3 regions of the Exiguobacterium acetylicum genome follow, and region 3 is predicted to be linked to each of the others. Evidence: riboswitches for the same ligand, from Rfam matches in the RefSeq annotation. Region 3 holds a riboswitch; each other region holds the start of a gene.

Region 1 (2,276 bases), 290 kb from region 3:
CTGCTGGCCACATCGAACGCATACCAGCAACGATGCTTGCCCGGTAATCGCGGCCCGGAATTTTCCGTCCGATCAGCATCAGGAAAGCAACGATTAAACTAATGACGACACCTGCGACGAGTGAGCGTGTGACGTCTGTTGCCTCAAATGCTCCAATTAAAGTAAACGGGCGATTGTCGGCAGCAAGTGCCTGAGCACCTGTTCCGAGTAACGCACTGATCGTAGCAATGACGAGCACGACAATCGGAACGACGAGATCTCGGACTTTTCCGTTCGTATGTTCGTTGACCTCTTTTGCCATCCCCATCGGTGTTCCTTTTGACGCATCAAAAAGTTCACCATTCGCGGCACGGCGTTCATGTTGTTTCATCGGTCCAACAGAGACGCCAGAGTAAGCGATGTAAAGTGTTAAAAGTAACGCGAAAATCGCATAGAAGTTCATCGGAACGATCATCATGAAGGCACTAAACGCTGAGTAATCCGTAATCGAGTGCGTCGTTAGGATACCAGCGATGATGGAGATGATGAAGGCACCCCAACTCGAAAGCGGACTGATGACACAAACAGGTGCAGCTGTTGAGTCGATCAAATAGGCAAGCTTCGCACGTGAGACACCACGGCGATCCGTTAACGGACGACTGACGTTGCCGACAGCGAGACTATTGAAATAATCATCGATGAAAATTAGGATACCGAGTCCGAAGGCAACTAAGCGTGCACCACGCGCTGTCTTGACGTGCGTAGAAGCCCATTCACCGAAAGCGCGAGCGCCACCTGATGTCTGAATCAATGTGGAAAGGACGCCGAGCAATAACAAGAAAACAAGTAATAAGACGTTCCACTCGTTCAAGGCACCGTCCGCCCAAAAGAGGCTAAAGATATTCTTGCCGAGATAGGTTACCGTATCGATCGGGTTAAAACGGTGAAGTAACAGGGCACCGACGAGAATGCCGACACCTAACGAAAGAACGACCTTTCGGGTAAAGATGGCTAATAAGATAGCTAGTAAAGCAGGTACAAGGGCAATGATGGAATCTGAATAGTTGACCATGAAAAATATCCTCCTCTTTAATAAATAGCTTAAAGATGAGACCCCGCGACACAAAAAAAGCAAGGGCACCGGCAACAAAGCCGACACCCTCGCTGGATGCGTCTTTCTTAGCCGAATTGGAGTGCTCCATACAATTGTTATGTATGGCAATCGATCGGGTGTTTCCCGAATCGACCAACGACGATATGCTCGACACATACTGTCATTTCGGCGATGTCACCTTTCCTGTAGTCGTCTTCGTTGTCATCCTCGGACCAAGTACTGATTGAAATCGCGCCTCTACCTCATCGATAGAATAGTCATATTCTGTTCTTATGGACACTTTATCATGTATTTTAGAAGCGATTCAACCATATATTCTGATAATTTAAGACAAAGTTGTTTATTCAGCAAAATGTTGAATGAGCTGTTTCATCAAATAGGCTTGGTTTTCCTCGAATTGTTTTTTTCGATGACCGTTTGCGCCAGATGGGTGGGGGAAGCCGGAAAGAAGCTGATGCTGTTCGATTCGTCCATCATGAATCAATCCACGGACTTGCGTCTCGACGACCCGACCGAGTGGAATCAATAATGCTGGTTTTTGTAACTGATTGATTTCAGCGACGAAGTGTTCTTCCGCGTAGTGCCTTAATAAAGGGCTACGATTGATCTTCGGTTGATGACCCGAGTAATTCTTTTCGCGATAAAAGACGGGTTGCTTTAACAGTGACGTTGGATGCAATAATTTCTGATGTTGATGAAATAAGCTAGCCGTCGTCTCGATTCCGAGCAATGCTGGAAGTTCAAGTGTATCGAGCATCTGGACGAGGTTACGTCGCATCGTTCCGGCAAAGCTTGCTGTATATTTGACGAGGCGTGCCGTCTCTTCTAATGTAACACCATGATGGAGGGCATCCGTCGCTTCTTCGAAAGCGATTCGCATCTGTTCAAAACCTGGTGTGATCCCGATAATAACGACTTTTGCTTCAGTATTGACGTATTCGCCAATCGGAGAGTAATAGACGGTCAGTTCGTTCTCCTGTTGCAATAAAAAATCGTCCGTCCATAATTCATCGCGTCGTAACGTACGATCGTCAGGTAAGCTACGAATGGCTTGTTCAAATATAGTTAATGAATTCATGAAGGACCCTCTCTCTCAGTAATGGCACTATGATAACAAATAATACCATTTGAGACAATTCGACCCTTTCACTATTTTTGTAAAGGTATATAAAAAAAGGACTCG
Region 2 (2,276 bases), 310 kb from region 3:
GATGCCGACGACAGATAACTTCGCGTGCTGATTGTGGCGGTCGACCTTGACTGTCGTGAAGCGATCCATGATGTCTTTCAATGCTTCATCGAGGAACTCTTCCTCATCGAGTGGACATGAGAACGATAAGAAGATGTCACTGTCGAACGTCGTTTGACTGATCATGTCGATGTTGACGTGGCGATTGGATAACAGTTCGAAGATATCGGCTACTGCTGCGTTCGTTTGCGGTACGTGTTTGATTGATACCGTCAAGACGTTCTTCGTCACACTGACACTCGTGACCGCTTTTTGTTCCATTGTTTCCGTCGCTTCCATGATCCATGTTCCCCTTTTCGATTCAAGTGTTTTCCCGACGAAGATGTGTACGCCGTATTTTTTTCCTAGTTCGACACTCCGCATTTCCATGACCTTCGACCCGAGGGCGCTCATCTCCATCATCTCATCATATGAGATGTGCGGAATCGGTTGAGCAGCAGCATGGATTCGTGGATCAGCCGTATAGACACCGTCGACATCCGTGTAGATTTCACACCGTTTATCAAGGACTGCCGCAAGGGCAACAGCCGTTGTATCCGATCCACCACGTCCGAGCGTCGTGACATCACCGAGTTCGTTGACACCTTGGAATCCAGCGACGATGACGACATCGTACGTTTCGAGTTTTTGTCGTAATAGATTTCCATCAATCTGTTTGATCTTACTTTTCGTATGCAATCCCATCGTACTGATTCCCGCTTGAGCGCCTGTTTGCGATAACGCTTTGACGCCGAGTGAGTTGAGGGCAATGCTGAGTAATGAAATCGTCTGTTCTTCTCCGATGGCAAGCAGACGATCGAGTTCTCGGCGCTCGGGGCGATCCGTGATGGCTTGCGCCTGAGCAATCAAAGAATCTGTCATCTTGCCCATCGCTGAAACGACGACGACAAGTTTTTCACCTTCGGCTGCGCGACTCTTCAAATAATTCGCAATAGACTGAATCTGTTCGACAGTCGCAACCGAGCTTCCACCAAATTTAAGTACAGTTGTCACAATCCTATCTCCTTTGTCCCGATACAGAAAAAAACGACGGGCCGGTAGGAGCGTTCCTACGGCCCGTCGTTATCACGATCGGACAAACGAAGACAAAGTCATTCGTTCTTTTACGTAAGATAGCGCTCCGAAACATCGGTTTCGGCAGTACAACGGATCTTAACCGTTGTACCAGCAAATGAGAAGAAGCATCTTCTCGTTCACTTCGGCGGACTTCCCCTTTCACATCATTCGGCATGCTTGCCTTCAAGAATGATGCTACTCATGTCATCCGCGCCTCTATCTGTCGGTTGTTAGTTACAGTTATAGCAGACATCTTTTGTTAAATCCAGTCATTTGACTGATTTTTTTCAAAATCCGTCAATTCGCAAGATGCTGTTTCGCGAGTTCGAGTTGCTCCGACACGGCAGCAAACCCTGTCCCGCCGTAGCTAGTCCGGCGTGCTACTGCTTGAACCGGATCGAGGAGCGGATAGACGTCTTCTGTGATATCAGGATGGAACGTTTGATACGTCTCGAGGTTCAAATCCTTCAGGAAACAACCGTTTTGCACACAGTAAAGGACGGCTTTGCCGACGATTTCATGCGCTTCACGGAACGGTATGCCTTTCGTCACAAGGTAGTCAGCGAGTTCCGTTGCATTCGAGAAGTCTTGCATTGTCGCCTTCTTGAGCGCTTCGGTCTTAAACGTCGCAGATTCAATCATTCCGGTGAAGATTTGAACGGATTGGAGAACGGTATCTGCCGTATCGAAGACCCCTTCCTTATCCTCTTGCATGTCTTTGTTGTAAGCGAGTGGTAATGCCTTCATCGTCGTCAAGAAGCCCATCAGATTGCCGTAGACGCGCCCCGTTTTCCCACGAATCAATTCAGCGAAATCAGGATTTTTCTTCTGTGGCATCATGCTCGACCCTGTCGAGAAAGCATCAGACAACTCGATGAAGCCAAATTCTTGCGATGCCCAGATGATGATTTCTTCACAAAAACGCGAGAGATGCATCATGACGGTCGAGGCGATCCCGAGGTATTCGATGACGAAATCGCGGTCGGAGACAGCGTCGAGACTGTTCGGATAGATTGACTCAAAACCGAGCAACTCGGCAGAACGGAAACGATCGATTGGGAATGTCGTCCCCGCGAGCGCGCCTGCCCCGAGCGGTGATTTCCGGATCCGCTTTTGATTATCCGTCAACCGTTCGACATCACGTTCGAACATCCAGAAATAAGCGAGCAAGTGATGCGCAA
Region 3 (2,276 bases):
ATCCGCGAGGAATGCGGCATAGTTTTGACCGACGATGACGAGGAAACAAAGACCGAAGGCGAACAGCGGACCGAATGGGAACGCTGGTGCAACATATGGTAAGTCTTTCAACGAGTGACCTTGTGCAAGGAATCCTTTACGGAAACGATAGTGACTGATCGCAATCCCGAGCCATGCGATGAAGCCTGTCATACCGGAAGCATTGAGTAACCACAAGTAGACTTGTCCACCAAACATCGACGTCAAGAAACAGAGCGCACCGACTGCTCCTGTTGCGAGCAAAGCGTTACGCGGTACACCGTTTTTCGATACTTTCGCGAACAACTTCGGTGCATCCCCTTGGCGAGCAAGTGTATAAAGCATCCGAGTCGAAGCATACATACCTGAGTTTCCGGCAGATAGAACAGATGTCAAGATGACGGCGTTCATGAGTGCTGCTGAGAAGGCAAGACCCGCTTTTTCAAAGACGAGCGTAAACGGACTAACCGCGACGTCCGTAATGTCATTGGAAACCAAGTTCGGGCTCGTATATGGAATGAGCATTCCGATGACGAAAATCGCGAAGACGTAGAAAAGCAAGATACGCCAGAAGACTTGTTTGACTGCTTTTGGAACATTCTTTTTCGGATCTTCCGATTCACCCGCGGCAATCCCGACCAGTTCTGTACCTTGGAAACTGAATCCGGCAACGAGAATGATACCGATGACGGCAGGAATGCCACCGACGAACGGCGCATCGCCAAGAGCAAAGTTTTTAAAGCCAACCGGTGGCTCCGATGTAAAGACACCGAAAATCATCGCAACACCGACGACTAAGAAGACGATGACGGTGACGACTTTAATCATGGCAAACCAATACTCCGCTTCCCCAAATCCTTTAACGGAGAAGTAGTTCAAACCGATCATGAGTAAGAGGAATAAGGCACTGAAGTAAAATCCAGGAACGTCCGGGAACCAGTACGTCATGACGATTTGTGCTGCGACGAGCTCAACTGCGATCGTGACTGCCCAGTTGTACCAGTAGTTCCAACCGAGTGCAAAACCGAATGATGGATCGACGAATTTCGTTCCATATGTCGAGAAGGATCCGGCGACCGGCATGTACGCTGCCATTTCACCAAGACTTGTCATGAGGAAGTAGACCATCAGACCAACGATTGCATACGATAGGAGCGCCCCACCTGGTCCTGCTGCTGCGACGGAAGCACCGGACGCAATGAAAAGTCCTGTTCCGATTGCCCCACCGATGGCGATCATCGACATATGACGGGCTTGTAATCCACGTTTTAATCCTTCTGCTGTCGAATCTGTTGTTTGTTTCACATCTAGATTGTTCATTTCGTTCGCTTCTCTCTGTTTAGATTTTTTTGAGAGGACACTTTTTGAATGAAAAAAACAAAAAGCGCCCTCATCTTCCAGATGGAAGATGAGAACGCAACATAATAAAATGGATGCGCCTCATTCTACCGTCGTGAAAGATAGCTCTCCACAAGTAGGTGATACCCGACTTGTGACAGTATTAGACCTATTTGATCTAATCCCAATCGATCATCTTCAAAGCGATGATTGATTTCGGCAATTCTTCCTTTCAGATCACCTCATCTGTCGCTTGACGACATCCGTAACCGTACTCTTAAGAATTGCAACCTCCATCCCACTGGTTGAGTGAGAACTGAATTAAGTTAGTTATTACTACGCCATATTACACAAAACGCCACGAAATTGTCAATTGCCTTTTTCGAATATCGGGTAGTCGATGGTAAAAATCCGATATGTTTAGTACACTAAATGGTAGAAGTCCACTGAGAGAAAGGATGCTGCTTGCATGCCACAGGAACGTGATTTGCTAACTTATCGACTCGAAGAACAAATGCGTGTCATTCTTCGTACCCTGCGACGTGAACTTAACCGGCTATTTGAAGGAACGGCGACTCGGAGTGAATTTTTCATCTTACGAAGCCTTTCTGAAAATGGTCCTCAGCGCCCGACGCTTCTTGCGGAACAATTTGAGCTCGCGACGAGTCAAGTCACTGCTTTGACGGATAAGCTGTATAAACAAGGATATGTCACACGGACACGTTCGACGGAAGATCGTCGTTCAATCGTACTCGCTTTGACGGAGGACGGGGAACGTGCATTTCGGGATCTCGAAATCGTCCGGAAAAACTATTTACAAGACCGCTTCGGTACATTGACCGAAGAAGAGCTCGAAACGATGGTTCATGTCTTTGATAAAATTTTACAGACGATGGATGAGGATACCCTTACTTCATCTT

What was found. A riboswitch is a leader RNA that binds a small molecule or an ion and turns the genes downstream of it on or off. The one in region 3 is predicted to bind lysine.
Region 1: linked by a shared signal. The riboswitch ahead of K7G97_RS16160 (Na+/H+ antiporter NhaC family protein) and the one ahead of K7G97_RS01265 (amino acid permease) in region 3 are both predicted to bind lysine.
Region 2: linked by a shared signal. The riboswitch ahead of K7G97_RS02755 (aspartate kinase) and the one ahead of K7G97_RS01265 (amino acid permease) in region 3 are both predicted to bind lysine.

What each region holds. Positions count from the first base shown of each region.
Region 1 covers NZ_CP082333.1:3,133,855-3,136,130, reverse strand. Annotated here, with positions in the region: gene K7G97_RS16160 (Na+/H+ antiporter NhaC family protein) at 1-1,051, opposite strand, end outside; lysine riboswitch at 1,163-1,341, opposite strand; gene K7G97_RS16155 (uracil-DNA glycosylase family protein) at 1,434-2,171, opposite strand.
Region 2 covers NZ_CP082333.1:526,494-528,769, reverse strand. Annotated here, with positions in the region: gene K7G97_RS02755 (aspartate kinase) at 1-1,032, opposite strand, end outside; lysine riboswitch at 1,145-1,322, opposite strand; gene argH (argininosuccinate lyase) at 1,393-2,276, opposite strand, start outside.
Region 3 covers NZ_CP082333.1:218,541-220,816, reverse strand. Annotated here, with positions in the region: gene K7G97_RS01265 (amino acid permease) at 1-1,338, opposite strand, end outside; lysine riboswitch at 1,472-1,660, opposite strand; gene K7G97_RS01260 (MarR family winged helix-turn-helix transcriptional regulator) at 1,826-2,276, shown strand, end outside.